DNA from 4 places in the Thermosinus thermophiluss DSM 23256 genome. Region 1 is predicted to be linked to each of the others. Evidence: riboswitches for the same ligand, from Rfam matches in the RefSeq annotation. Region 1 holds a riboswitch; each other region holds the start of a gene.

The links. Region 1 has a riboswitch for cobalamin ahead of cbiD (cobalt-precorrin-5B (C(1))-methyltransferase CbiD). Riboswitches for the same ligand answer to the same signal wherever they lie in the genome.
Region 2: another riboswitch for cobalamin. It lies ahead of BLQ99_RS01075 (energy-coupling factor ABC transporter permease); the one in region 1 lies ahead of cbiD (cobalt-precorrin-5B (C(1))-methyltransferase CbiD).
Region 3: another riboswitch for cobalamin. It lies ahead of BLQ99_RS00410 (ABC transporter substrate-binding protein); the one in region 1 lies ahead of cbiD (cobalt-precorrin-5B (C(1))-methyltransferase CbiD).
Region 4: another riboswitch for cobalamin. It lies ahead of BLQ99_RS08990 (TIM barrel protein); the one in region 1 lies ahead of cbiD (cobalt-precorrin-5B (C(1))-methyltransferase CbiD).

Annotation. Positions count from the first base shown of each region.
Region 1 covers NZ_FNBU01000002.1:81,709-89,216, forward strand. Annotated here, with positions in the region: gene cobJ (precorrin-3B C(17)-methyltransferase) at 1-222, opposite strand, end outside; gene BLQ99_RS01700 (cobalt-precorrin 5A hydrolase) at 243-1,316, opposite strand; gene cobM (precorrin-4 C(11)-methyltransferase) at 1,313-2,068, opposite strand; gene cobI (precorrin-2 C(20)-methyltransferase) at 2,069-2,833, opposite strand; gene cbiT (precorrin-6Y C5,15-methyltransferase (decarboxylating) subunit CbiT) at 2,817-3,419, opposite strand; gene cbiE (precorrin-6y C5,15-methyltransferase (decarboxylating) subunit CbiE) at 3,416-4,042, opposite strand; gene cbiD (cobalt-precorrin-5B (C(1))-methyltransferase CbiD) at 4,027-5,127, opposite strand; cobalamin riboswitch at 5,214-5,388, opposite strand; gene BLQ99_RS01735 (LutC/YkgG family protein) at 5,637-6,251, shown strand; gene ldhH (L-lactate dehydrogenase (quinone) large subunit LdhH) at 6,251-7,508, shown strand, end outside.
Region 2 covers NZ_FNBU01000001.1:216,490-223,997, forward strand. Annotated here, with positions in the region: gene BLQ99_RS14865 (hypothetical protein) at 159-302, opposite strand; gene feoB (ferrous iron transport protein B) at 321-2,168, opposite strand; gene BLQ99_RS01055 (FeoA family protein) at 2,193-2,411, opposite strand; gene BLQ99_RS01060 (energy-coupling factor ABC transporter ATP-binding protein) at 2,559-3,401, opposite strand; gene cbiQ (cobalt ECF transporter T component CbiQ) at 3,420-4,187, opposite strand; gene BLQ99_RS01070 (energy-coupling factor ABC transporter substrate-binding protein) at 4,251-4,538, opposite strand; gene BLQ99_RS01075 (energy-coupling factor ABC transporter permease) at 4,535-5,278, opposite strand; cobalamin riboswitch at 5,400-5,583, opposite strand; gene serS (serine--tRNA ligase) at 5,744-7,015, opposite strand; gene BLQ99_RS01085 (HD domain-containing phosphohydrolase) at 7,163-7,508, opposite strand, start outside.
Region 3 covers NZ_FNBU01000001.1:83,514-91,021, reverse strand. Annotated here, with positions in the region: gene BLQ99_RS00440 (2-hydroxyacid dehydrogenase family protein) at 1-769, opposite strand, end outside; gene BLQ99_RS00435 (acetate uptake transporter) at 938-1,549, opposite strand; gene spoVAD (stage V sporulation protein AD) at 1,819-2,823, shown strand; gene BLQ99_RS00425 (hypothetical protein) at 2,843-3,919, shown strand; gene BLQ99_RS00420 (DUF1657 domain-containing protein) at 4,013-4,219, shown strand; gene BLQ99_RS00415 (acyl-CoA dehydratase activase-related protein) at 4,291-5,202, shown strand; cobalamin riboswitch at 5,548-5,731, shown strand; gene BLQ99_RS00410 (ABC transporter substrate-binding protein) at 5,829-6,752, shown strand; gene BLQ99_RS00405 (FecCD family ABC transporter permease) at 6,749-7,508, shown strand, end outside.
Region 4 covers NZ_FNBU01000013.1:40,699-48,206, reverse strand. Annotated here, with positions in the region: gene BLQ99_RS09015 (MFS transporter) at 1-353, opposite strand, end outside; gene BLQ99_RS09010 (hypothetical protein) at 585-932, opposite strand; gene BLQ99_RS09005 (energy transducer TonB) at 1,056-1,730, opposite strand; gene BLQ99_RS09000 (ExbD/TolR family protein) at 1,734-2,144, opposite strand; gene BLQ99_RS08995 (MotA/TolQ/ExbB proton channel family protein) at 2,141-2,764, opposite strand; gene BLQ99_RS08990 (TIM barrel protein) at 2,752-3,741, opposite strand; cobalamin riboswitch at 3,886-4,063, opposite strand; gene BLQ99_RS08985 (epoxyqueuosine reductase) at 4,234-5,007, shown strand; gene glmS (glutamine--fructose-6-phosphate transaminase (isomerizing)) at 5,075-6,904, opposite strand; gene glmM (phosphoglucosamine mutase) at 7,223-7,508, opposite strand, start outside.

The DNA of each region.
Region 1 (7,508 bases):
CCCGGCCATGCCGTAAATTCCCGGGTCACCGCTGGATACAACCGCTACCCGTTTACCGGCAAGCGCCTGATCGACGGCAGCCTGGCACCGTTCTATTTCCCGCATCATCCCGGTTCCGATAACCTCTTTCTCCGCTAAAAGTTCCCGGACAAGTTCCAAATATGTGTCATAGCCTACTACCACCTCAGCCGCCAACAGCGCCTCCCGCGCCCGCGGGCTCATGTCGCTAAGATGGCCGGGACCTATTCCCACCACCGATATTTGACCTCGGCGATGGCCACTGTTACATTGGGATATACAGTTTTGGGCAATAAAAGCGTTTGCGTCTGCCCCCCGCACAGCGCCGCCGGTTCGCATACATTCCCCACTCCAATCTTTTCTTCTACAAATTTTGATATTGCCAATCCGTGGTTTTCGATACACTGCTGTAATTGCTCATTGGTGAAAAATTCGTATGGCACCTCGAGCTGCTGCACGGCCGCGAGCAGGCCCACCTCATCCTGTTTGACAACTGAGCTGGCAATAACCGCAATGCTTTTCATGCTCCGGCCGATTTTGCGGCAGGCATCGCCGAGGGCCGTCAAAATTTCGGCACTGGGCGTTCCCCTACGGCAGCCAATGCCTACCGCCAGCGTCGCCGGCCGGAGATAGACATGGGGCTTTACCATATACAGCTCCTTGTCGGTGATGACTACGGCCGCGTCATAGTTATCGGTATGAACCAGTTCGCCCATGTTCCGCAAGACTACCCCCATCTCTGCCGCCAAGTGGATATAATGGCTGGCATTGGCGAGATCCTGGTCGATAAAAAAGGCGACCTGTTCACCGTTGACAATCGCGGCATTAATGTGCTTAAGCTGCTCAAATGGTTCAATAGTTAAATCTAATTTGACGGCTAAAACGTCAGCAGCCGGCAGATTGGCCACATCGGTCGCCGTTGTAATGACCGGCCTGGCGCCGATAGTACTGGCTACCTCCCTAGCAAGATCATTGGCGCCGCCAATATGGCCAGACAATAAACTGATGGCGTATTCGCCAGCTTCGTCAACTACGACAACCGCCGGGTCGAACCGCTTATCGTGGATATGGGGGGCCAGCACACGGACGACAATCCCGGTAGCCATAATGAAAATCAATCCGTCGTACCGGTGAAAAACCTTATCCACAAGGTCGCGCAGACACTCGTAAACCTGCGGGAACCCCTGCGGATTGCGACAGGCTTTTGCATAGACGTCGGCGGGATGACCCAAGGCGTTAGCTAACTTTTCGGCCAAACGAGCCCCTTTGTTCGTTACGGAAATAATCGCGAGTTTCATTTTGCCTCCCGGTACATATGCCCAAAATCAGGCGAATAGAGTCGGGACAAAGCGTACTTGCCATCAAGGCATTTCCCGACCACAATCATGGCCGTGCGGTCAACTCCCGCCTCGGTCGCAATTGGAGCAATCGTAGCCAGCGTTCCCCGCAAAATCTTCTCCTCGGGCCAGGACGCCTTTTGCACGATAGCTACTGGCGTTTCTGGCGGATAACCGCCGGCAATAAGTTCGGCCACTACCACTTCCAACATATGAACACTTAAAAAAATGCACATGGTTGCGTTATGACTGGCAAGACTCGCCAATTTTTCCTTGGCCGGCACCGGGGTTCTTCCTTCCAACCGGGTGATAATCACCGTTTGGCTGACTTCAGGCAGCGTATACTCCTGTTTTAAAGCGGCCGCCGCGGCCAGGAAAGAGCTCACGCCAGGCACTACTTCATACTCGATACCCTTTGCCGCTAGTGCGTCCATCTGTTCTTGAATGGCGCCATAGATACTCGGGTCGCCCGTGTGAAGCCGCACTACTTTCTTGCCTGTCGCTATCGCTTCTTCCATGACCGCGATGACTTCATCCAAAGTCATGGATGCGCTGTTATGGATTTGAGCTCCCGCTTTCGCATCCTGCAGCAGGGCAGGGTTTACTAAGGAACCGGCGTAGATAATAACATCAGCTTCGGCAAGCAACCGGCGACCCTTAACGGTAATGAGTTCCGGATCACCCGGCCCGGCGCCGACAATATAAACCTTCATTTACAAACCTCCCTGCTTCACCAGAATTAAAGATAAATAGTCTCGTTTTTCCTGTCTCATGCTATCCAGGTTATCAGTAACAAACTGGTCGGGATAACCCAGCCGACTGATATATACGGCTTTGTCCTTTAGTCCCATATCAGTCAGCACGTCCACAATTTCGTTATACTGGCCAGCCACTTTCATCAGAACAGCATTAGGAAAAAGCCGTAAAACTTCCCGTAATTGCCCTGGATCGTCGACAGCCGGTATTATGGCCAGCTTTTCATTGCCCTCGGCTAAGGCAGTATTTAAGTGCGCCGCGGCCGCAGCAAAGGACGTAATGCCAGGTACACTCTCGACCTCAATGCCAGGCAGTAACCGGCATACCTTTTTAAGCAAATATGTGTAAGTACTGAACAGCATGGCATCCCCGATCGTTATAAAAGCTACGTTCAAACCTTCAGTCAGTTTTGCGGCAATTTTTTCCGCTCCGCGTTGCCATTCGGCTTCAAGCACTTGCCGGTCCCGCGTCATTGGCGTGGCCACTTCCATAATTTCCGCCGTGGCCGGTATATATTTGCCGGCGACCGTCAAGGCGAGACTATCGTTATCTGCCTTGGAACGGGGAATGCATACAACATCAATGGATTTTAAAATTTCTATTGCCCGAAGCGTGAGCAGGTCAGGCGCTCCCGGCCCCACCCCGATACCGAAAAGTTTGCCCAGTTGTTTAGCGGCTGCAGCCGGCCTATGAACCTCCGTAGAACTAGGTCGTATGTTCATGGTCTCCTCCTTTTGTTCCCGCAATAATATAGACGGGATTTAGAGCTTGAAACATATTGGCGGCTCCTGCAGAACGGATACGCGTGACCTGCACCCCACAGGCTTCGGTTGTATAATTCGGTTTTTCGCGCAAAAAATGAAGAGCGCCGTAAAGCGTTTCGACAGTCACGGCCATAATAACCAACCGCCCGCCCGGCCGCAGCAGACAGTCACTCCGCTGTAGTATTGCCGGCAGCTTACCGCCGCTACCACCGACAAATATAACATCGGCCGGCGGCAGCCCAACCATAGCCTCAGGGGCGTTTCCCTGAATAACCATAATATTCTCCCGTTCGAAGCGGCGGGCATTTTGCCCGATTAGGTCAACTCCATTCCTATCCCGTTCAATCGCGAATACCCGTCCTTCTTTAGCTTGAAAGGCCGCTTCCACACTCAGGGAACCTGTGCCTGCCCCGATGTCAATAACCGTATCGCCATTGGCAATTTTCGCTTTTGCCAAGGCGACAATACGCACTTCCTGCTTGGTCATGGGCACATCGCCCCGTATAAACGCTTCGTCGGCAATGCCTGGAAAATAACGCTTCACGCCGCCACCACCATTACACATTGGGTAAAACTTGCGATTAGCTTTGCTTCTGCCAGGCTAAGCCTGACGATTTTTTCATCCTCATAAGATAAATTAGCACAGAGATGTACCGTCGCTGTCGCCGGCCAACCGTGGTCAGTTAGCAAACTCGCAATATAAGCCGGACTGTGCTCCGCATCTGTCAAAATCCCCAATTTTTTGCCGGGAGTGTAGCGCAATGTTTCGGCAGGCGCCTGCCGTCCATGCAGGCTGGTTAAAATGGCATCTTGCCAAATGTCGGCTATTCTCGCAAAGGCCAGTTGAACCGAACTAATGCCGGGAATTACCGTTAGCCTTTCCGCGCCGAAAGCCTGGCGCAGTACCGCAAGCAAACTGTAAAACCCAGGGTCACCCGACACCATCACGACGACATCGCACCGGTCAAGCTCGGCGCGGATATAGGTGATTGTCCTTTCAATATCCTTATCAATTATCCATGTCCGGGCCGTTGGCGGCGCAAAAGCGGCCAGCGCCCGCCTGCTCCCCACCACTACTTTGGCGCCGTCAATCATTCTTTTGGCCACCGGCGGCAAATAGTCGGGCGATCCCGGGCCGATACCGACGACGATTATTTTATATTCCACCCTAAAGCGCCTCCTATCTTGCGTGCGTTATTGTCCAGCCCCAGCATTTCGCCTTTCAGCGTAAGAATTACCGTTCCCACTGTTAATTCGCCGAAAACGTATCGCTGGGCGCGGGTACTTGCCCGTTCGGCGAGTACCCGATACACGGACGTAAACCCGCCGTTTTCAATGATGCTAACAGCCGCTTCGGCCGTATTACAGGCGAGAATTTCCCTAACCACCGCAGCCGACGCCTCTTCTGCCGCCAAATAGGCGGCAATGGTTTCCAGCCGCCCATCGGCTACCCGGTTATGGGTATGAAAGATACCGGCCGCCACTTTGACGATCTTGCCGAGATGACCCATGAGCAAAACCTGTCTTAAGCCATGACTCACCGCGCTTTCCAGCATGTGACCGATAAAGTTGCTGGTCTGTACTACCGCATCACCCGGAAGACTATAACGTTTAACGGCATAATCCTGCCCCATCTTGCCGGGAACGAAAACAATACTGTCATAGCCTAACGCCTTTACTACGCTAATTTGGGGCGTAAGCGAATTTTTGAAAGCCTCTTCGGACATTGGTTTAACAATACCGGTTGTGCCAATGATCGACAGGCCGCCCATAATCCCTAGATAGGGATTAAGCGTCCTGGCGGCTAATTGCTCGCCGCCAGGAACAGAGATAGTGACAACCGCGCCGCACTCGGGCAATACCTCCCGCACCGCCCGGATAATCATGGCGCGCGGTCCCGGATTAATCGCCGGCTGCCCTACCGGTACGGCCAAACCTGGTTTAGTTACTATTCCTACCCCTTCACCGGCCTGGAGGACAATCTCCGGTAAAGAAGGGGCAATTTTAACACTGGCCCGAATTATCGCTCCATTCGTAATATCCGGATCATCGCCGGCATCTTTTACTATCGCGGCCCTTCCCCCGTCGTCGGCGGCCGCCGCCTCCGCCACCGGCACCGTAATAACCCGGCCTTGCGGCGATATTACCTCGACCTTCGCCGGAAACATGCCGCGCCAGGCTAATACGGCCGCTTTGGCCGCCGCTGCCGCACAGGCCCCTGTCGTAATGCCGGAACGTAATTGTTGCGCCAATAAAAAAACCTCCTGCAGGCAGGAGGTAACTATAAACAAACAGATATGCTTATATTACCCACCTGCCTATCTTCCGTAGGTCATAACGGTGTGTGTTAGAATAGGCAGGTCTCCTGACTCTGGTTCATTGCTAGCCGCACCTTCCCAGATTGCTCCAGTGGCATAACGCAGCCAGACTCCCCATTACAGTGGCGGGACCGTGCCGGTTTTTCACCGGACTTCCCTATTAAGCCGCAAGGCACCTATTCCCTTGTCATATGAAATTGGTAATATTGCCATTATTATGCTCTTATATTCCACCCTTATAACCTTATTCCTTCTTATATGGCACGGAACCCGAAATTTAAATTTTCAGTCCACCAAAAAAACCTTGGTAAAATTATGTGAAATCACTGAATATTTTAATGGTTTTTTATCTTTTTTACTCGCTGCTGCAAGGAATTAGTCTCTGCTCTTTCGAATAAATAAAGGCAATTTTGTATCCTTTCACAAGACAAGGGAGTGAACAGATGAAAAGGGTATGTACTAACTGGAACCAAGCTTTCCCAAAAGGCCGTATGGGATTAGAATTCTTTCCTGAATTTGAAATGCGGGCCAAGAATGCCGCGGCAGAAGTAATCCGGGTAAAAACGCTGGCTGAAGCGAAAAACGCTATTGTTAATCTTATTAAACACTCAGGTGCTAAAAAAGTAGTGGCCGTCGAATGTCCACTCCAGCGGGCGGCCAATATCCATCAAGCCATCCAAGAATTAGGAACAGAGCTGCACTCTACTCCCGCTGACATTGCCGCTAATGCCGCGACAGCCGATATTGGCATCTCGGGCGTAGAGTTTGGCGTTGCCGAAACAGGCAGCGTCTGCCTGGACGCTTACTCGATCGAAAGCCGTCTCGTTTCCACCCTGCCTCCGATCCATGTTGTGTTTATGAATAGCAATAATATAGTGCCGGATATTGCCGCTGCCTTTGAAATTTTTTCCCAAGTTTTTGAGCGAGGTTATATTAGCTTAATTACTGGCCCCAGCCGTACCGCCGACATTGAACGCGTACTGACCATTGGAGTTCACGGCCCGAGCCGGTTTGTCATTATTGCCGTCGACGAAGAAATTACCGGAGGTGAATCATAATGCAAAAGAGCGACCGCAATATCCGCAAAGAAATCCACGAAAAACTGCAGGATGAGGTACTGCGCGGCGCCCTGGGACGGTTTGCCGAGGCCTATCCTACGGCCCGGGCCAAAGCTTATGAGAATGTGGAAGATTTTGAAGCGCTAAGGGAAAGCATACGGCAAATTAAACAACAGACGGTAGCCCAGATTGAAGCGGTGGCTGACCGCTTTGCGGCCGAGGCGACCAAACGGGGGGCCAAAGTTTTTCGGGCCAAAGATGGCGCCTCCCTGAAAGAGTATCTTTTAAATCTGTGCCGGGAAAAAGGGGTTAAGCGGATTGTTAAATCTAAATCCATGGCCTCGGAAGAAATTCACCTTAACCACGACCTTGAAGCCGCCGGCATTCATGTTCGCGAAACCGACCTGGGGGAGTGGATTATTGCCCTGGCCGGACACAAACCATCCCACATGGTAATGCCGGCCATTCACCTTAACCGCCAGCAAGTGGCCGAATACTTTTCCAAAGAACTTAAGCAAGATATTCCCGATGACATACCCTTTATGGTTCAGGCGGCACGGCAGACGCTCCGCGAGGAATTTCTGCAGGCCGATATGGGCATTTCGGGAGCTAACTTTGGCATCGCCGAAAATGGCGCCATTGGCCTTGTCACCAACGAAGGCAATGCCCGTCTCGTTACCAGTCTGCCCCGGATCCATGTCGTCATTATTGGCTACGAAAAACTCATTCCAACAATAAAAGATGCGGTGCCAATCCTCCGCACCCTGCCGCGTAACGCCACCGCTCAATTAATGACCAGTTATATGAGCATGATAGCCGGCCCTACGCCGATCATGGTAAACAAGGACGGCAAATGGGTAGAAGAAGAAAAGGAACTTCACATTATTCTGTTTGATAACGGTCGACTGCAAATTGCCAAAGATGAACGGTTTAAGGAAGTTTACCAATGCGTCCGCTGCGCTTCCTGTCTCAACGTCTGCCCGGTGTATACGCTTGTCGGCGGCCACGTGTACGGCCACATCTATGCCGGCGGTATCGGCGCCATCCTTACGGCTTTTCTTAACAGCATGGGCGATTTTGAGAAAATTAACGAACTGTGCATTGGCTGCCGGAAATGCACTACCATCTGTCCCGGTAAAATTAATATTCCCGATTTGATTGAAGAACTGCGGGCCCGAGCAGTAAAAGAACATGGTCTTCCCCTGGCCGTTCGCACTCTGTTTGAAAAAGTTCTCGCCAACCGTAAAGTTTTCCACA
Region 2 (7,508 bases), on a different contig from region 1:
AAGGACGCTAAAGACGCAAAGGGTATACCGGGCGCGCCGCCTGTCGCGCAAAACAGAAATATACTTTGCAGAGCTTCGCACTCTTCGCGTACTTGGCGGTTAAAATATACTTTCCGATATAGCAAAAAGAGACAGCACTTGGCTGTCTCTTTTGTGCTTTACCCGCCGCATTTGCCTTTTTCCCGGCAGCGGCTGCAGCTGCCGCTGCAGCTCGCAAGCAGCAGCTTGTTGCAGCGCGGGCAGCGCACGGCTTGCTGTTGGGTAATAACATATTGGCACTGGGGGCAAACTTGTTTATCCATGCGGATGTCACCTCGTCCTTACATGATAATCCGCGCCACGATGCCGCCGACGACAAAGGCCGCAACCCAGGAGCCAATCCAGATGAGCAGACCTTCTTTCCGGCCCCGCTCTTTGAGCATGACGATCATCGAGGCGATGCAAGGCACAAACAGGGTAATGGTCAAGAGGGCGACAAGCGTCTGCTCCGGCGATAAGGTCATGTCGCTGAGACCGGCAGCGCCGAAGTCGCGGCGGATCATGCCCATAATAAAGACGGTAGCCGTTTCGCGCGGCAGCCGCAGCACCCCTTCCGTAACCGGAGCAAGGGCGTTTTGGATAACCTCCAGCAGTCCGGCAACCTGCAGCAGGGTAATCAGGAAGGCGCCCAACATGAAAAGAGGCGACGCCTCCTTGAGGAAAGCATAGGATTTCGTAGCGGTCTTTTTCAGCACGTTTTCCAGCCGCGGCAGGCGGATGGGCGGCAGATCAATCAGCAGTTCCGACGATTCGCCGGGTAAGACGCGGCTGAGAACCCGGCCGACGATGCCCAGTACGATAAGCAGCGTCAAAATATAAATAACCGTGTACTCGACGCCAATACCGGCGAGCAGGCCAACAATAACCCCCAGCTGGGCCGAACAGGGGATGGCCAGCCCCAGCACGGCGGTGGCGATGGTGCGCTCCCGCGCCGAACCCAGGATGCGGGTGGTAATGGTGGCCATGGTAATGCAGCCGAAGCCAAGGATGACGGGAATGATCGCCCGGCCGTTAAGGCCGATAACATTCATCGCCCGGTCAACCAGGGCGGCCAGCCGGGGCAGGTAGCCCGAGTCTTCCATCAGCGACATCAGGAAATAGAAACCGAGGACGAGCGGCAGCATGAGACCGACAATATAAGTAATCGTCAGGGTTAAGAGGCCAAACTCGCCAATAAGAATCGTCCCCAGCACCGAATCTTCGCTTATAAAGCGGCCGACAAACGCGCGCACGGCCGGCTCGTACATCCCCTGCATCACCGTCTCCTCGGTGAAGCCGACGATATCCTGGGCGACAATCACGCCGATAACATAATACATGATTGCCAAGACCAGCACAAAAATAGGGATGCCGGTTAGAGGCTGCAGCATCCAGCGGCCGAGCTTGGTCGAAAAGCGCGTCCCCTCATTGGTCTCCTTGACAACATGGCGCACAATATCATTCACCCGGTGACGCCGCTCATGGTAAATTTCCTCCCGGCGCGTGCCGGGCGCCACGCCGTGCCGCTCGGCAACATGGGGATCGCCTTCCAAAATAAGCAGCGCTTCAGCCCATGTCCCGGCCCGGTTGAGCATTTCCTGCAGGTCGCGCTTGAGGGCGGGCGGGATATTGCCGGTCCGGGCCTCATACAGACGGTTTTTCACTTCTTCAAGGCCTTTCCCCTTAACAGCCACGGTCGGAATAACGGGCACCCCGAGCAGATGTTCAAGGAGATCTATGTCGACGTGAATGCCCTGTTTGGCCGCTTCATCCATCATGTTGACGGCGACAATAACCGGGATGCCGGTGTCGATAACCTGCAGCGTCAGGAACAGGTCACGTTCCAGATGCACGGCGTCGACGACGTTGAGAATAAGGTCGGCGGCCAAGATGACGTCACGGGCCACTTTTTCTTCATCATTAAAGGATGAAATGCCGTACACGCCGGGCGTGTCCAAAACGACGTCCTTGCCGAATCGGCCATAGGAAATATCAACCGTGGTGCCCGGAAAGTTGGAAACGTCGACATACATGCCGGTTAGAGCGTTAAAAAAGACCGATTTGCCGACGTTCGGATTACCGACCAGGACAATCTTTTTCGCACCTTCCGGTATTTCGATATGACTAAGAGAATTATGGCAGCAGTGCATGCGGATTACTCCTTCCTGGAAGCGTTACGCCGGTTTAACTTCGATTTTTTCGGCTAATTTACGGCCGATGGCGATTTCCTGCTTCCCCTTGCAAATGATGATAGGGCCGGCCGGCACCTTTTCGGCGCACTCCACCTCGGCGCCGACGGAAATGCCGAAGCGGATGGCTTGGGCACGAACAGTTTCATTAGGTATGGAAACAATGCTAACTCGTTGTCCCCGTGAAGCTTGGGCAAGTGTCATAATACATTCCTCCTTTGCTATGATAATCATTCTCAGTGCTATCGAAAAAAATAATATAAGCCAACATGGCGCTATGTAATGAGATTTATTCTCAATCATATTATAAAAAAACTACCGATGCCTGTCAAGGAAATTTTTCCGACCGCTTTACTTATATTTCGCCATCACGCGGCCCACCAGTTCAGCCACGCTGCGGGGAGCTTTGTCCCTGCTACTAAAAAAGCCGGCAGCGACCAGGGCGCTGTAGATTTCGCCCACCAACGGCCGGGCAAACCCGAAGGCGGCATGGTCGGAGCGGTTAAGGACCAGCTCCGGCGGCCCGCCGGCCACTATCTGACCCTGCACCAGGACATAGACCAAGTCGGCCCACGACCATACCCACTCTATGTCATGGGTTGCCACGATCAGCGTCTTGCCGGCGCGGGACAGCTCGTCCAAAATGGCCCGCAAGACTGTCGTGCCAGGGTAATCAAGGCCGGCCGTCGGTTCGTCCATGACCAAGACCTCGGGATCCATCGCCAGCACACCGGCTACCGCCACCCGCTTCTTTTGGCCATAGCTTAGAAAATGGACCGGCTCATCGGCAAATTCGGCCATCTGTACCGCCGCTAACGCTGCGGCGGCCCGCTGCTCGGCCTCAGCCGGGGATAACCCCAAATTCATCGGCCCAAACAGCACATCATCGAGAACGCTGCCGGCAAAGAGCTGAGTATCCTGATCCTGGAACACCAGCCCGATCTTCTGGCGCAGGCGAGTTATAAACGCACGGGAATACCGGTATGGCTCGCCCTTAAACAATAGTTGGCCGGACGAAGGATGCAGAATGCCGTTAAGATGTAAAAACAAAGTAGACTTGCCGGCGCCGTTAGGCCCGACCAGGGCAATGCGCGCGCCGGCCGGAACAGTCAGGCTGACGCCGCGCAAAACCAGTTTGTCTTTGCGATAACCAAAGGATATATTTTTCACTTCCAAAATTGGCTGCTGTGACATAAGTTTTTCCTCGTCATGTTAAATAAAGGCTGTTAGGGCTATTCCCGCCAAAACCGCGGCAATGCCGGTCAGGCGTACCGGGCTTACCTGCAGCGTCGGCTGGCGAAACACCAGCCGGTCATGATAGTTTCGGGCCAACAGCGCGATATGCAGCTGACCGGCCATAATGAACGATTTGCGGCCAATGCTGGCGGCGAGCAGGCTGAGCGCCGCTAAAGCCCGCCGGGGATTGGCGTAGCCAAGCCGCGACTGTTGAGCGGTGAAAATCTGGCCAGCCGTAGCCAGGACGACAAAGATAAACCGGTAGGTGAGCAGGGCAATTTCCGCAACCGCCCTGATGCCGGGAACCCGGGACAGATAAGCGACAATGTGGCCTACCGGCGTGGTTGTCGCCAGCATAAACAGACAGGACACTGCCGCCAAACTGCGCAGGAGCAGGAGGGCGGCAGCAGCAATGCCTTCGGCGGTAATGCCTGCATAATAAGCGCCAACCTTTACAGCCCAAAAAGCGGGAAACGGCTTGGCGCTCACACTTGCCACCACGGTCAGTAAACTTACGGCCAGAAAGGTCAGCGGCGCCAACCATAACCTCAGCAAATAGCGGGGAGGGATTTTGGCATAAAGCATAACGCCGTGCATAAGGGCGATGAGCGCCAGCAAGGTCGCCGGTCGGGGCAAGGCCAGCGCCAAACCAAGGCTACCGGCCCCTAAGAGCAGCCTTTCGCCGATACTGATCTGTTTCAAGCGGTTATTATAAGCAAAATAATCAAGCTGCAGCAAAATCACATTATATCACTATCTTCCACTTCATACCTCATACCTCATACTTCATACTTCATACTTCAGACTTCATACCTCATACTTCCTACCCGCTTTTCCCCGCTGGTAGCCGAAAAAGTAGCCGATAATCCCGGCGCCCAGCGCCGCCTGCACCGCAAACAGGAAACTTGCCACTTCGGCTGACGGCGGTTCCCACAAGCTGGTAAACCAGGGCTGATAATCGGGGCGGATACCGGCAATAATATCCTTTACTTTGTCGTCGGCGCCGCCGAAATCGGCATCTTGCTGGACAGCCAGCGGCAAAACGGCGAGGATAATCGCCAACGCCAAAAGAATAATGTTTTGTCTAAGTATCATGCGTTATTCCTCCGCTCGTTCCACCATAAATCAATCAGGCCCAAGGCGTTGTAACGGGTGAGCGTGTTATAGACAACCACGCTCAGTATCCCCTCGCTTACCGCCAGCGGCAGCTGGGTAAAGGCGAAAATGCTGAGAAATTTCGCATAAGCCGCCCAAAAGCCGCCGACCGCATCCGGAAAAGCCAGGGCCAACTGCCCGGCCGTTACCAGGTAGGTAGCCCAATCGCCGAGCATTGCCGCTAAGAAGATGGCTAATTTTTCGGACAAACCCACCCGGCAGGCTATTTTAAAAATGCCCCAAGCCACAAAGGCGCCGGCGACGCCCATGGCAAAAGTATTGGCCCCCCAGGTGGTAAGTCCGCCGTGGGCCAAAAGCAGCGCTTGAAAAAGGAGGACAATGCCGCTTAGTACCGACGACACGGCCGGACCAAAGAGTACGGCGCTCAAGCCCACACCGGTCGGATGCGAACTCGAGCCGGTAACGGAGGGAATCTTTAGCGCTGATAATACAAAAATAAAAGCTGCGGCCAGCCCTAAAATCATCTTGCGTTCAGGATGCACGGCCAACAGGCCGCGAATGCGCCTTACCCCCACCGCCAAACAAGGGGTCACGGCTGCCAGCCAAATGATCGCCTGTTCTTGCGGCAAAAATCCTTCCATAATATGCATGGCGTGCGCCACGGCCGGCGCTATTACGCCGATAACCAAAAAATACCCCACTAGCCCAATTGCTTTCATTTCGTATCCTTCCTTTTCCAGAAGTTAAAACGCAAACAAAAAATCCCTACCCCTTGCCAAGGTAGAGATTTTGCTATGATGTATTCATGCGCAATCCCCTCCCCATCGCTCGTGGGTCAAAGCGGTGATTGTTGAACAGGCAGTTCTTCTGACTTAGGATCATCGCAAAATCTGCGCCTTCCCAGGGCGATTATCCCCAGTGGCTTATTGCAGCTTTGCTCCCCATCACAGCGGCGGGACCGTGTTGGCTTTGCACCAATCTTCCCTATTAAGCCCGGACGGGCACCTGTCCCTTTATTATATGATTGTCTACTTCGAAAACGGTAAATAGAAGCTTAGAGAAGTATGAAGTATGATGTATGAGGTATGAGGTTAAATAATAGTTTTCATTCTTTGTCGGTGTCGTGCTAAACGACATGGGGGTTTTCCCTAAAATTTTACCGTTATCCTGCCATAATTGTCAAGTTATGCCTTGATAACCTCGACGCCCATATACGGCCGCAGCACCTCCGGCACTACCACCGAGCCGTCTTCCTGCTGGTAGTTTTCCAAAATCGCGGCGACCGTGCGGCCGATGGCCACGCCGGAACCGTTCAAGGTGTGCACAAATTCGGGTTTGGCCTTGGCGTCGCGGCGAAACTTGATGTCGGCGCGGCGGGCCTGGAAGTCCTCAAAGTTGGAGCAGGAAGAAATTTCGCGGTACCGGTTGAAGCTGGGCAGCCACACTTCCAGATCATAGGTCTTGGCCGAGGCAAAGCCCATGTCACCGGTACACAAGAGCATGACGCGGTACGGTAGCCCTAACAGCTGCAACACCCGTTCGGCGTTATTGGTCAGTTTCTCCAGCTCATTATATGATTCTTCGGGCAGCGTAAACTTTACCAGCTCTACCTTGTTGAACTGGTGCTGGCGGATAAGCCCCCGCGTGTCGCGGCCGGCCGCGCCCGCTTCCGCCCGGAAGCAGGCGCTGTAAGCCGCATAGTACAGGGGAAGGTCCTTGGCATCGAGAATCTCCTGGCGGTGGAGGTTGGTTACAGGCACTTCCGCCGTCGGAATGAGGTAGTAGTCAAGCCCTTCCAGTTTAAACATGTCCTGGGCAAACTTGGGCAGCTGCCCGGTGCCGACCATGCTGTCGGCGTTAACGATGAAGGGCGGAAAAAATTCGGTGTAGCCATGTTCGCGCGTATGCAAGTCAAGCATGAAATTGATGAGGGCCCGCTCCAGGCGGGCGCCCGCCCCCTTGTAAAAAGTAAAGCGCGCCCCCGTCACCTTGCCGCCCCGCTCAAAGTCGAGAATGCCCAGGCGTTCGCCGATTTCCCAGTGCGGCCGCGGCTCCCAGGCAAACTGGCGCGGCTGGCCCCACCGGCGCACTTCCTGGTTGTCGGTTTCGTCCTTGCCTACCGGCACCGTTTCATGCGGGATATTAGGGATGTTCAGCAAAATGTTGGTTAAATTTGCTTCCACTTCGCGCACCCGGCTGTCAAGGGCGCTGATGCGATCGCCGACCAGGCGCATTTCGGCAATGAGGTCGTCGGCCGGTTCGCCATTCTTTTTGCGGCGGCTGACTTCCTGCGACACCGTATTGCGTTTATTTTTCAGCCCCTCCACTTCGACTAACAGTTCCCGGCGCTGCCTGTCCAGTGCTAAAAACTCGTCCAGGCTGACAGCGACCCCACGGCTGGCCAGCGCCTGCGCCACTTTTTCCGGATTTTCTCGCACAAATTTAATGTCAAGCATAGCATAAACCTCCTAAACCTGTCGGTACCTAAACGGGCGACAATAAAAAAACCCCCGCCTTTATCAGGAGGGACGAAATTTATGTTTATTGTTTAGTTTTCCTTTTTAATCTTACATTATACCGCCAAAAATGTAAAGTCATTCCAGTCAGCTAACGGTTTGGCGGCCGCCGAAACGCCGGATATACTCGATAAAGCAGCGGGCAATATCAGGATCGAACTGGGAACCGGCGCAGGCGGCGATTTCTGCGACGGCGCTCTCAATGTTAAGAGGAACACGATAGCAGCGCACACTGGTCATGGCGTCGTAGGCGTCGCACACGGCCAGCAGACGGCTGAAAAAGGGAATTTGCTCGCCCGCAAGTCCGTCGGGATAGCCCCGCCCATCGTAGCGCTCGTGGTGATGGCGGACAATCTTGGCGATGGCGCCAAAGCCGTCGATTTCGGCCACAATGTCGGCGCCAATGACCGGGTGGTGCTTGATGACGGCGTAT
Region 3 (7,508 bases), on a different contig from region 1:
CGATGGTTTTATTTTGCAGCGCGGTGAGCAGGGCCTGCTCGTCGATAATCGGGCCGCGGGCGGCGTTGATGAGAAATGCCGTTTTCTTCATGCTGGCCAGTTCTTTGGCTCCGATCAGGTGATGCAGCTCCGGACTATAACTGACATGGAAGGTAAGAAAATCGGCGTTCTTGATAACGTAGTCCAGGTCATGGTATTCGGCGTTGAGCTCCTTTTCGACGTCAGGGCTCAGCCGGGTGCGCGAATAGTAGATTACCGGCATGTCAAACCCTTTGGCCCGTTTGGCTACCGCCTTGCCGATATTGCCCATGCCGACAATGCCGAGCGTCTTGCCGGTGACTTCCACGCCCAGGTGATACAGCGGCGCCCAGCCGGTAAACCGTCCGGCCCGGGTGTTTTTATCGCCTTCCACAATCCGCCGGGCAATGGCGATGATAAGGCCCCAGGTCAGGTCAGCCGTCGCGTCGGTCGAGACGGCAGGCGTATTGGTGACCGGAATCTTGCGGGCCGTTGCGGCCGCCACGTCGATATTATTGTAGCCGGCGCCGTAGTTAGCGATAATTTTCAGCTTGGGATTGGACGCAATGACGTCGGCGTCAATCGGGTCGGAGAGCAGTGAGAGCAGCGCATCTTTTCCGGCCAGGCCTTCAATTATCTCCTGTTTGGATAACAGCCGCAGATCGCGGTGCATGGTGACTTCGAATTCCTGCGACAGCATTTCGTAAGCAATCTGCGGAATTAAACCGGAAATAAATACTTTTTGCCTCATACCGATACCTCCTTGTTTTAGTGTTGCTTTCATTGTACCGTACGGTGATATATGAGTAAAATATATAGTAGAAATAGTGATTATTCTATTCGTGAATAAATACTGTTGTCCCCCCTTTTTTCAAATTTAAAACCCCGACGAACAGCCGGTTCGTCGGGGTTAAATGCCTTATTTAAAAATACCGAACGGTTTTCCGAGCGGAAGAAACTGCTTGCCGAACCACTTGTTCAGGAAGGTCGCGCCGGAGGCATAAAAACCAAGGGCGGCGATAACAAGCTCCGTCCAGGCGGCGAGGCCATGCGCCCAATGGCCGCCGAGACCAAGGGCATCCAAGGTAAGGGCACCTAGTAAAATATCAATAAGAACCATGATGGAAAAAATTACTTTATTGGTTTCCATGGCGGCAATCGTTCCGAAAAGCGAAAAAATTAAATAGCCGAGAAAAGCGACGCCCAACTGTTTGACATCAACTGCTGCGGCTAAAGCAGCGCCGAAGGCGCCCATTTTTATCAGCCAGCTTACGGCTACTCCTGCCCAGAACAGGCCGTAGGCGCCAAAAACGGTAGCGCCGAACAAATTGTTATGCTTAAAATCGTAGACGCAAGCCATCATTTGCGCAATTGAGCCTAAAAAGATAGCCCAGGGAATGACAAAGGACAAACCGGTCGTCCAAGCCAGCTTCTGTGAAGAGGCAACCAGCGTAACCATCGCGAGACCAAACAAACCAAGGGCTGACGGGTCGGCAACGACAATTTGGACTTTTTGATCGTTGGTGTTCAAGTGCTAGCCTCCTTTAAAGTGCGTATATGCAGGCACGAAATAGGATAATATATGATACGTTTTCTGTCAACAAATTTCGACAAAACTCTCCATTGGCAGAGGCAAATCTTGCTGGGCTGTTTACAAGAATTATTTTATTGCCCCGGCCAATACTAAAAATAGCGTCCGTTAAAATAGCTCTACCGTTAGAACCGAAAAACCGACGGCGCGGATTGGAAGGCGTTGGTTGCAGCTTGGCTGCCGGCTGATAAGATCGGAGGGGCGAAATTTTGAACAAAAAGCAAGGCAAGCAAAGTATTATTTTCGGAGCGCCACCTATTATTACCAGTACCGCCAACATTGTTGGCCCTATGGAAGGTGAAGGGCTGCTTGCCGGTTACTTTGACCAGGTAATGGCGGACAACCTGAACAATCAAGATAGCTGGGAAAAATGTGAATCCTATATGCTCGAGTGGGCTATCCGCAAAGCCGTGGCAAAAGAAAACAGCACCATCGATACCGTTGACTATGTATTGGCCGGCGATCTGCTCAATCAGTTAATGGCCACCCATTTTGCCTTGCGCAGTTTGGGCAGGCCGTTTTTAGGCTTGTACGGCGCCTGTTCGACGCTGGCGGAAGGCATGCTGCTTGGCGCCGTACTGCTCGATGGCGGCTTTGCCAATAAAGTGGCCGTTGCCGTATCAAGCCACCATGACACGGCTGAACGGCAATACCGGTTTCCTACTGAGCTGGGGGTGCAGCGGCCGCCTATTTCGCAGTGGACAGTTACCGGGGCGGCGGCGGTGGTGCTGGCGTATGGCGGGAGCGGGCCGCGTGTTACGGCGGCAACGATCGGGAAAATAATCGATATGGGAATTAAAGATCCAAACGCCATGGGGCCGGCGATGGCCCCCGCGGCTGTTGACACGCTCTGGCAGCATATTCAGGACACGGGGCGGCAGCCTGCCTATTATGACCTGATTGTTACCGGCGATTTAGGCGTTGTCGGCAAAACTTTAGTAATTCAACTTATGCAGGAAAAGGGCTTGGATATATCGCAAAACTACGAAGATTGCGGGTGCATGATTTATCGCGAGGACCAGGATGCTCACGCCGGCGCCAGCGGCTGCGCCAGTTCCGGGGTAGTCTTTACCGGTTATCTTTATCAAATGCTGCAGGCCCGTAAACTGCAAAAAATTTTAGTGATCGGTACCGGCAGCCTGCACAGCCCGATTTCGTACCAACAGAAGGAATCCATTCCCTGCATTGCCCATGCCGTCGCGGTGGAAATATAAGGAGGTCGAAATTTTGAAAGTGACTTACCCCCATATGGGGTATCTGAGTATCCCAGTTTACAATATGTTAACCAACCTGGGCTTTGAAGTGGTTGAGGCGCCGCCGATTACGAAAAAAACGGTCGAGCTGGGTTCGCTCTATTCCCCGGAGGGTGTATGTTTGCCATACAAAATCAATATGGGTAATTTCTTGGAAAGTATTGACCGTGGCGCCGATACTTTTTTAACCGTATGCGGCGCCGGCAAGTGCCGTTTAGGTTTTTATAACGCCGTGCAGAAAATCGAGTTGGCCAAGCGCGGAGACGTCCGGTTTTATACTATTGACACTAACAATCTTTTCAGCAGTCTGTACCGCTTCCTGCGGCAGGCTGCGCCGCAGGTTAATCGTTTGGACATTTTAAAAAACATCACGCTGGCCGTAAAGACGCTTAAAGCCCTTGATGCTATTACCAGCGCCAAGAATTATTACGGAGCGCGCTCAGATTTTCCGGACAAGCTGATTGCCATCTGCAACAACGCGGCGCGGCACTTTACCGGCTGCCTGAGTTTCAGCGATATAAGCTACAAACAAAGCGCCGTGCTTGACTTGGTGCAGGCCGTTGGGCAGTCTGCCAGGCAGCCGGTCAGAATTGGCCTAGTTGGCGAGTTTTATGTCTTGCTTGAACCATATGTAAACCATGCCATTGAAGATGAATTGATAAAACAGGGGGTAGAGGTTAAACGGTTTGTCTATACCGGCGATTGGGTGTTTTTAAATACCATGCTGCAGGCGCTGGGCTTGCATAATGAAGAGAAGGCCTATCTAAACAAGGCGCGGCCTTATCTCAACTATCATGTCGGCGGTGAAGGGTTAAGAACGGTCGGTGGCGCTTTATGGTGCGCCAAGAACGGGTACGACGGCATAATCCATATCTACCCGTTTGGGTGTATGCCCGAGGTGGTTGCCGAGTACGCGCTGAAAAACATCGCGCGGGACTATGACTTGCCGCTGCTCACGCTCAGTATTGATGAACACGCGAGCGACGTCGGCATTATTACCCGCCTGGAGGCGTTTGTCGACTGCATTAAACGGAAGAAACAAAAATGGAAAAATTAACCGATAGCGACCATATTTTCCATTTATAAATGCGTGCGGCCGGTAAAAAATATTAATGTAGCGCTCAACATTTTATGATTGGAGGCTAACATTATGACCGTAAAAAAAGATTTGGAGAAAGCCATTGCTGCCGCGGAAGCCGCTAAAGGTACGTACGCACAGTTTGCTACGGCTACTGACGATCAAAGCGCTAAGACAATGTTTGAGCAAATGTCTCAAGACATGAACCGGCACATCGCGCAACTCAACAGCCGCCTTAGTTCTACTGCCGAGAACAAACTAAAAAACCAAGAACAATAACCGCGAGGGAGGTAGCCGAACTACCTCCCTTTTAATGGCAGGCAACTTTTTCTTGGTAAAGGATGAATAATATGGTCGATAATGTCGGGATCCCCCAGGCGCTGCTATACCATGATTTTGGCAGCTTATGGACTGCTTTTTTTCAGAATATGGGAGTTCAAGTTACGGTATCCGGCGAAACCAACAAACGCATGCTGGATCAAGGTACGTCGCTCGCGATTGACGAATCCTGCCTGCCGCTTAAGGTGTATCTGGGGCATGTTGCTTCTTTATTGGATAAATGCAGCCATATTTTTGTTCCGCGTATTGTCCGGTACCACCGCCATTTTTATTTCTGCGCCAAATTTGCCGGACTGCCCGATATAGTCAGAAATACGTTTAGCCTATCCCCCGAACGGTTGATAGCTCCCAATATCGAAACCAAGTCGCTGGCCGGGCAATTTCAGGCCGTCTATGCCGCTTGCCAGGCGATGGGACGTTCCCCGCTGGCCGGAAATTTGGCGTACAGCCGGTCGTTGAAATCCTGGCGGGCCCCGGCGCCATCGCCCAATCAACCACCCCGGCCCCGCATCGCCGTCATCGGGCATAATTACCTGCTGAAGGACGCCTTGTTTTGTAAAGACATAATCGGTACGCTGACCGCCCAGGGGGCCGCGATTGTTACTCCGGATAACATCGCAAGCAAAGTCCTCTATGATGAAGCTAAAGTCTTTGCGCCGGACATCTACTGGCAATTATCGGCCAAGATCGCCGGAGCGGCCCGTTATTTTTGCCGTCAAGGCGATATTACGGGCATTGTTATGGTGTCGAGCTTTGGCTGCGGTCCGGATTCGCTTATCAATGAGTACCTGGAACATCATGTTTTCCGGAAAAGCGATAAACCGTATATTTTCATCAATATTGACGAGCATACCGGTAGCGCCGGGATCATTACGCGGGTAGAAGCCTTTTGGGATTTAGCGAATCGAAGATTAAAACCTTAACGAGGAGGAAGCATTATGCCGAAAAACTATATCAGATACGCCGGCGCAGTTACCTCTAACCACGCGGACAATGTCATCAGGCCGCAAGAATGACAAGCCAAATTTTTTATTGACCTTGTTAGTAATCGGTGGTATATTTTTTCTGAAACACCACAAAACAGGAAAGTCGATATTTAACCACAGAGATAATCATGCCAATAAATTGGCATCACAAGCCAGGAAAACCAGGATTGAACCGCGGAGCGCACGGAGAGTGCGATATACATCGCACTTGAGGTTTTAATTAATTTTAATAAAATTTTATCTCCGCGTCCTCTGCGGTTCCTAAACTCTACGGTTCCTAAACTTAAAATGTCAGGGACAGGTGCCCTTCGGGGCTTAATAGGGAAGTCCGGTGTAAAGCCGGCGCGGTCCCGCCACTGTAATGGGGAGCAGACCCAAGAATATGCCACTGGGACGAAGAGTCCTGGGAAGGTTTGGGCGAGCGATGAGCCAGAGCCAGGAGAACTGCCTGTCTGCCAATCACCGCTGGTACCCACGAGCGATGGGGAGGGGATTAGCTGTAGCGTTCTTCTTCCCGGCTGTTTAGCCGGGCTTTTTATTGAAGATTATTAGGGGGAAACGCCATGCGCAAACTCCTATACTGGTCGGTTTATTTTGTAATGTCCCTGTTTATTTTGATCATGCTGCTGCCTGTCCAGGAGAGCAAGACTTCTACCCGCGGCCAGCTGCAGGACTTTTTGGGACGAAGTATTGACATACCGGAAACTAAGCCCCTGCGCATTGTTTCTTTGGCCCCCTCCATTACTGAGATTCTCTTTGCCGTGGGAGCCGGCGACAGGGTGGTTGGCGTTACTACTTACTGCGACTTTCCGGAACAAGCCAAAAAGCTGCCCAAAGTCGGCGGTTTTCAAAGCCCCGATATTGAGACGATCGTCATGATGCGCCCCGACCTTGTCTTGGCCAGCGGTCAAATGCACTACCAGACCATTCGGGCGCTGGAAAAGGCGGGTATTCGCGTTGCGGCCATCGAACCCCAGACCATGGAGGAAGTCTTAAAGGCGATCCGCCTGATCGGCAGTCTTGTCCATGAAGAAGCGAACGGGGAAAAGCTGGCCGGCGAACTGGCGCAAAAGCTTCAAAACATCCGGACTTTACATGCAGGTAGCGATAAACGGCGGGTCTTTGTGGAAATATGGGACGTACCGCTGCTCACGGTTGGGGCGAAATCCTATATCCATGACGTCATCGTCCAGGCCGGGGGCGTCAATGTGGCCGGCGCCAGGCAGGTTGACTACCTTTCTTCTGATTTTGAGACTTTGTATGCCTACAACCCTGACACTTATCTGGTGGTGCGGCACGGCGTCTACGGGAAGAAGACGGAGGTCTTTACGAAGTTTCAGCTAAATGACATTCAGGCTGTACGTGAAAACCGCATTTTTTACGTTTCCGACGACTTTTTGGCGCGGCCCGGACCGCGCAGTTTCGCCGCCCTTGAAGAGGTTGCGGCAATTCTTCATTCCTCTACGAAAAGTGGCAGTGAACGATGAAACAATTCCGTAGCACCCAATCAATAGTCCTGTTATTATCGGCAGTCGTCCTCATCGGTACGGCTGTTGCCGCGCTGTCCATCGGCTCGGCGGACATTGCGCCCGGTGAGATTGCGGCTATCGTCGTGCAGCGGTTGCTGCCCGTAGAAATCGGCCCGGAACTGCCGCCGGTGCATAGCAAGATCGTGTGGGAAATCCGGTGGCCGCGGCTGGCCTTGGCTATGCTGATCGGCAGCAGTTTGGCCGTTTCCGGGGCTTGTTATCAAGCCTTGTTTAAAAATCCCCTGGCCGATCCGTTTATCCTGGGGGTTTCATCCGGAGCGGCGTTAGGCGCTGCTGTGGCCATTGTGCTTGGCCACACCGCGTTTGTAAGTTTCTATGCCTTTGCCGGCGGGGCGGTCACGATATTTATCGTATACATCCTTGGCGGCGGTGACAGGGCGGAGCTTAGTTCCAACCGGTTGCTTTTGGCCGGCGTTGCCCTGGGGTCGCTACTCAATGCGTTGCTCAGCTCCATCATGGCTCTTCATACCAAGCAGCTGGGGCCGATTTTGTTCTGGCTGTTGGGCAGCCTTGGCAATCCGCCGGAAAACCTGACGCTAATGGCGGCGCTTATTGCCATTGGCCTGGCAGGGATCATGCTGTTTGCCCGGGATTTGGACATCCTTGCAACCGGCGACGAGAATGCCCAGTTTTTAGGAGTGGATGTAGCCAAAGTCAAGGTCAGCTTACTATTGTGCACAACCTTGATAACCG
Region 4 (7,508 bases), on a different contig from region 1:
CCAAAGCCGTGGATAAAGCGGATTAACAGCAGGATCCCCAGCGACGGCGCCCAGATGTAAGCCAACACCGCGCTGATAAAGACGGCCAGTCCGGACAGGAAAATGCCCTTGCGGCCGTAATAGTCCAGTGCTTGCCCCGCCACGGGACGCATTATGACCGCCGCGACGGTAAAGATGCCAACGATCAAGCCGGCCGCGGCGTCACTGCCGCCCAAGTGCTTGGCATAAACCGGTAAAGTCGGCAGCAGCATCTGAAAGCCGCAAAAGATGAGCAGGTTAATCGTGCAAATCAAAATAAAATCTCTGGTCCACAGCCGTTCCCGCAAGCTATCCGCACTATCCCTAACTGCCATTGTCTCATTCCTTCCACCGCCGAATCGCCCTGCACATGACCGGTAAACCGTAAAAGCAATTGGTAAGAGAGGAAGTCTAATCCTATAATATCGAATATTTTACTTAATATCTAGCCCCGCTGGGGTTTCACCGGCGGGGAAAATGCAAAAAATACCCAGTAGCGGCCGAGCTTAATCAACTACTGGGTCATTACTGTCTGTTAGCCAATTGTCGCATCGTATACCCATAAATTACGGCGCTGGTTCTCTTTTCGTTCTGACCTTTACATCTTCCACATAACGGGCGTAAGCCCGGTTTTCCTCCACCCGGACCACAACATAGCGTTTATTGTCTTCGGTAATCAGTTCATCACCGGGGTTGACAGTTACGACCGATACATACATGATTGTTGCCCCGGTGGCTTCATCAATAATCACATAATACTCGTAAGGCGCTTTGGTCGGGGTCTCGGGTTTGGGCTGCGGTAGCGGCAAAAGTTGCGGGGCGGTAAAGTATAAAACGCCAACCATGGCAAGCACGCCAACAATAAAGCCGCTAAAAAAGGATAGAAACCCTTGTCTGCGTCCAGGCTGAGCCATTTGTTTTGACCTCCCGTTTTGTATCATTTCCGCCGCCGCGTTAAGTTATGTAAAAATGGGTCTATTCATATAATGCCTTTATCTGGCTACGGGCATTGGCCGCCAACCATCTGACGGTAAGGATTACGAATTTAGGCGGAAAGCGACGGACAATGACGTAATACAGGAAACGGGAAAACCGGTGTTCTCGTCCTTAGCCGGCACAAAAGTCCATTGGCGCACGGCCTGAACTGCCGCATTATCCAATATTTCATAGCCGGAAGAGCCGACAACCCATACGTTACCGGCCCGCCCTTCTGCCGTTATTTCAATTTTAACCCGAACCGTCCCTTCCCAGCCCTGGCGCCTGGCTTGTTCCGGATAGGTCGGTTCGGTTTTTCGCAAAATGCGTGGCGGCAGTATATTTTTCCGCCCTACCCCGGCAGAAGGCCCCACCCCCGCAGCCTGGCCCGGATCGCTCGTTATCGCGCCAGACGCAGCAAGCGGCGTACTTCCTTCCCTATTGCTTTGCGCACTTTCGGCTACGTCTCCGTTTTTTTGCCCTTCGCCCATATTCAAGGCGGGTTGCGACTGCTGCGCTGTCGTCGGCGCATCAGGGGTTGGCGGCAAAGAGGATACTGGCGAAACAGCCGCCGGTATACTGGACGTGATCCCGGCATGAGCAATAATGTCTACTTCCAAAGGTGCATCCCGCCCCTCAGGAAAGTAATCCGCCATCCACCCTATCGCGATTAGCAGCAAGAAGTTAACAAAACCGGAAACGATTAGGGCGCGTCGCCACCGTGACTGCTCCATCATAAATCACCTCGGCTTAGCCTCGGCCGCAATGGCAATCCGGCGAACGCCGACCTTTTTCAGCTCATCAAGCACCGTGATAACTTTGCCATATTCAGCCTGGTGGTCTGCCCGCAGGACAAACGAAGTGTCTGCCGACCGTTCAAGCTCGGCCTGTATCCGGGCGCCCAAAAGCGCCAGCGGGACTTCTTCCCGCTCAAAGAAAATCGTACCCTGGGCGGTAACCGTGATGGCTACCTGTTTCTGCATATCGGCCTGAGCCGCTGCCGCCCGCGGCAAAGCAACCGGAATGGTCTTCTGCTCAACCATATATAACGTGCTCATCATGAAAAACACCAGTAAAAAGAAGATAATATCAATCATTGGTATTATCATGAGTTTGGGCTGCCGTTCAAGGCGCAAATTCCTCAGCTTCATCCTACTTTCCTCCGCCCCGCCGCATCCAGTAAGCAGGTAAATGCCATCTCCATGCCGGTAATGATTCGGTCCAGGCGCTGCGCGAAATAGCTGTGGGCCACCAGCGCCATGACGGCTACGCATAGTCCGGCCGCAGTCGCAACTAATGCTTCGCCTACCCCGCCGGTAATCGCGTGAGGCTGTCCGGATCTGATGGCCATAATGCTAAAAGAGTTTATCATGCCAATAACGGTGCCCAAAAGCCCTAGCAGCGGCGCCAACGTAACGATGGTTTCCAAGTAGCTGAGCCGGTCCCGCAAACGGGCAGTTGCCAATGCGGCCGCACCTTCCAGTGCGTTCTGGAGAAGCGCCGGGTCAAGAACGCCCTTTTGCAATACTTTCAAAATAATTCTGGGCGTTATTCCGCTCGTTTTTTCGCATAAAGCCATGGCCTCCTGCCATTGGTCCTCGCCTAACTTTTTCTCCAGGAGAGCAAGAAACTCATCGCTTGTTTCAGCGGTACGATAATACTGCCAGCGTTCAATAACTATTGCTATTACCATAATGGAGCAAGCCAATAAAGGATACATAACCAATCCGCCTTTTTGAAAAAGAGCGGCTATTTGGCCTAACAATTCCATGATACTTCACCTCGTGCCAAAATATTCCCCTGCAGCGCCGCCTGCTGGGTGCTTATGTACTGAGACAATTCAGCGCGACAGCGAAACGTAAATTCGTGCACCAAATACCGGGGTTGTATATAATCAACGATCCTATGTACATCAGGGTGTTCAAACGGGCGATGCTGGTCAATTTGCAGAATGTGAGCCATAATCCGGTTTTTGTCAAAGGAACCGTCTGCTGTTTTTATCGTCCGGAGTACATATTTGCCTGACAGTGAAGAGTGCAAATGAATGCCTTGGATAGCTTCTTTTAGTTCGCCAAGCTTTTTAAGCGTTGCCAAGATATAATTAATCCCCTCCTGCTGGGTGCGTAGTGCCGTGTTGGTATTCATCAAATGTCCCGTATCCAACATAAACCCTTTATAGGGATGATTCACCTTTTCCAGTAAACGGGCGGCCAGCTTCGCGTCGCACAAGGTAAGACCAGGCCACCAAAGGTTTTCAAATAAGATCGTGATATTGCTTTTTATACCGTCCATGACGGCGTTAACCAATTCAATCGTCCCATTAATTACCTGCTCATCGCTGTAGCCAAAGTCGTAGGTAAAAAGTTCCCCAAACCGGGCGTTGCTTACATGCAAAACGGCATACTCGGCTCCTGTGGCAATAGCTTTTTGGATTTCCGCCCGGTAGTTTTCGACCAGTATCGCGCGGTCTGCTCCGCCGTAATGCTTCACGATGTTCGCTTCATTACCGAATTGCAATACTAACTGCTGCCTGTCGCCCAGCCAAAAGTCCAGCCAGTTAGACCAATAACGCAGATGGACCCCTTTAATTAGGTGCCGTGGAACTATCCGTTCTTCCCATGGCTGGTCAATCAATAGTTCCAGTCCTGCTAGATCATGCTCATGCAAAAAATTATGCAAAATTTTGCCGTCACGGTCAAAAGTGCGTAGATCGTCCTCGTATGTAGACAAATTACATAGCTGTATCAATAGTTTATCCCCCATAACCGCCACAGGGCATAAGCCTGAAAAGCCGCCAACTTCCTAACAATAAATCCCGGCCCATGACAGCCGGGATAAGAACGCATTATGTACTAGCGCTAGATAATCCCCTCCCCATCGCTCGTGGGTCATGCGGTGATTGTCAGTTAGGCAGTTCTCCTGGCTCTGGCTCATAGCTACCCCAACCTTCCCAAGGCCTGGCCTCAGTGGTATAATTTGGTTCGCTCCCCATTACAGTGGCGGGACCGCGCCGGTCTTGCACCGGTCTTCCCTATTAAGCCCTACGGGCACCTAACCCGCTTATTCAGTTTTAACTCCTGCGATTATTTTATCATCTTGGGTTTACGGCGTCAAATCGCTTCCCGGTTATTTATTATTATCACCAATTACTTTGGGGGCAAATTTACGATACAATTCGTACACTTATACATTATAATGTAATTAGGATTGACTAACCTATTACTAATAACGAGGTGAATCATGCTGCTTTTGGAGGATATCGCCAAAGAGGTTAATCGTTTTGCCTTGGAAAGTCCCCTGAATGTAGTAGAACCGCTCGGCGGCCTGCGGATCTTTGATTCGCCACTGATCGGCATCGCCGCTGCCGACGACCCGCTATTCGCAGAATTAAAAAAAGAAACCGTCATCGGGCCCCACCATCTCTTACCGCGCGAGTGGCTTCCCGCCGCGAAAACGGTAATTTCCTATTTCCTGCCCTTCACCGCGGCGGTACGCATCGCCAACCGCAGTAAAGGGCTTCCGGCCACCGAATGGCTATACGGCCGGATCGAGGGCGAACTCTTCAATGAAGCACTGCGGCAATTTCTCGTGAACTGGGTAAAGGATATGGGCGGGCAGGCGGTTGCTCCGGCCCTGGACGCGCGGTATCAGGTAATAAATAAGCGCAGCAACTGGTCGGAGCGGCACGTGGCCTATATTGCCGGACTTGGGACCTTAAGCCTGAACTGTTCGCTCATCACCGCCCGCGGCTCGGCCGGCCGGGTCGGCAGCATCGTCACCAGCCTGGAACTTGAGCCAACCGTGCGGCCTTATCGGGAAATTTATGAATACTGCACCCGTTGCGGCGTGTGTATCCGCCGCTGCCCGCCTGTGGCTATTGACGAGAACGGCAAAAACCACCAAATTTGTTCCGAATACTTGGATAACGAAATCAAACCACGCTACGCCCCCCGTTACGGCTGCGGCAAATGCCAGACCGCCGTCCCCTGCGAAGACCGGATCCCCGGCCGCTAAACCTCACTCCCTATCGGTCATATCAGAGAAACAGCCCGACATTATGCTGTCGGGCTGCCTTTTTTGGCTATTCCACCGTCACGCTTTTGGCCAGGTTGCGCGGTTTATCCACGTCGGCGCCGCGGGTAACGGCAGCGTAGTAGGCCAACAGCTGGAGGGGGATGACGGCAAGAATAGGCGCAAGGTATTTATCGGTAGCCGGGATGAAAATGGTATGGTCAACGTATTTTTTAATTTCTTCGTCGCCCTTCATGGCAATACCGATGACCACGGCGTCCCGCGCCTTGACTTCTTTAATGTTGCTCAGCATTTTTTCATAAACGTCATGCTGGGTGGCCAGGGCGATGACCGGCACGCCCTCGATGATCAGGGCCAAGGTGCCGTGTTTGAGTTCACCCGCAGCATAGGCCTCGGCGTGAATATAGGAGATTTCCTTCAATTTGAGCGAACCTTCGAGGGCGACGGCATAATCGAGGGAGCGGCCAATGAAGAAAACGTCTTCGTTGAAGCCGTACTGCTGGGCAAAGGTCTTGATCGGTTCCACGTCTTCGAGCAGCTCATGGGCCTGGCCGGGCAGGGCGCGCAGACCCTTGATGAGCTCCTGAATGCGTTCGGGCGGCAGCGTTCCCTTGAGTTCTGCCAGATAAAGGGCCAGCATGAACACGCTTATCAATTGGGTTGTATAGGCCTTGGTCGAGGCAACGGCGATTTCCGGACCGGCCCAAGTATAGATTACCTGATCGGCCTCCCGGGCAATCGACGAGCCGACCACATTGGTAATGGCAAGGGTACGGGCGCCCAGCCGCTTGGCTTCTTTGAGAGCGGCCAGGGTGTCGCTCGTTTCCCCTGACTGGCTGATAACGATCGCCAGGGTGTGTTCGTCCGTCAGCGGCGACCGGTAGCGGAACTCGGAGGCAATATCGACCTCAACGGGAATGCGGGCAAGCTGCTCCAGATAGTACTTGCCTACAATCCCGGCGTGGAAGGCCGTGCCGCAAGCAGTAATGACGATCTTTTTAATATTGGCCACATCTTCCTTGGTCCACTTGAGTTCGTCGAAAACAACGCGGCTGTCGTCTTTGGCCAGGCGGCCGGTCATCGTCTCGCGGATGGCCTTGGGCTGCTCGTAGATCTCTTTGATCATGAAGTGCTCGTAGCCGCCTTTTTCGGCTGCTTCGGCATCCCAATTCACCTCGAAGATCTTTTTCGTCACCGGCACGCCCTGACGGTTCATGACCCATACCGAATCTTTGGTGACGATGGCCATTTCGCCGTCGCTTAGAATATAGGTCTTACGGGTCCGGTTGATGATCGCCGGGATGTCGGAGGCGATAAAGTTTTCGCCTTCGCCCAGTCCAATGACGAGCGGATTGTCCTGTTTCGTGCAGATAAGTTTATCAGGATGGTCCTGGCACATAAAGGCCAAGGCGTACGAACCCTCAATCTCGGCCAGCACCTTTTTCACGGCCGCCTCAAAATCGCCGGTGTAATATTCCTCGAGGAGGTGGGCCACAACTTCGGTATCGGTCTCCGATGCGAAAACATGGCCTTTCGCGATGAGCCGTTCTTTGATATGCAGGTAGTTTTCAATGATCCCGTTGTGCACTACGACAAACCGGCCCGTGCAGTCGGTGTGGGGGTGGGAATTGACATCCGAAGGCCGGCCATGCGTCGCCCAGCGCGTATGGCCGATGCCGATGGTCCCCACCGGCATGTGGTTTTCTACCTTTTTTTGCAAAATACTTAGGCGGCCCACACTCTTTTCCACATTGATTTTATTGCCGTCAAAGACCGCGATGCCCGCCGAATCGTAGCCGCGGTACTCCAGTTTCGTCAGGCCTTCAAGCAAAAAGGGAGCGGCCTGTTTCGGACCTACATAGCCTACAATGCCACACATGCAATGTTCCTCCCAAAATTCAAAATAGGGTCGGTAAATTGCTGCCGCCGCCGTTTTGTCCTGCAAGTCGCCTCGCAGTTTTGTCGGCCGGCTTACGACCGCAGTGAGCCGAGAGGCATCCGCTGACTGCTCGATAAACCTCTTCCTCGTCTGCTTGCGGCCACCAGCCGCAAGCGCCAGCGCTTTTATCGTCTAGTGTTTGACGAAATTTCACCGTCTATCCATTTCTCACCTCCAATACTCATTACTTTACTATATATGCAGAGGAGCACCGCAGTGCTCCTCTCATATACTACTATAACCATAGCATTTGGTCAACTAACCCAGTTCCTGACGGATAACATCGGCGATGGCGCTCACGATGCGCTCCAGTTCGGCGGCAACCGGCCCTTCGGCCATTACCCGGATAAGCGGCTCAGTGCCGGAAGGCCGGACGAGGATGCGGCCAGCCTCGCCCAAGGCCGCCTCGCCTTCGCGAATGGCCGCGGCAATGCGCTCGTTTTGCTGCCAACCTTCCTTGGACTTGACCCGGACGTTAACTAAAAGTTGCGGAAACCGGGTCATCACCTTCGCCAGTTCAGACAACTTCTTGCCTGTCTTTTGG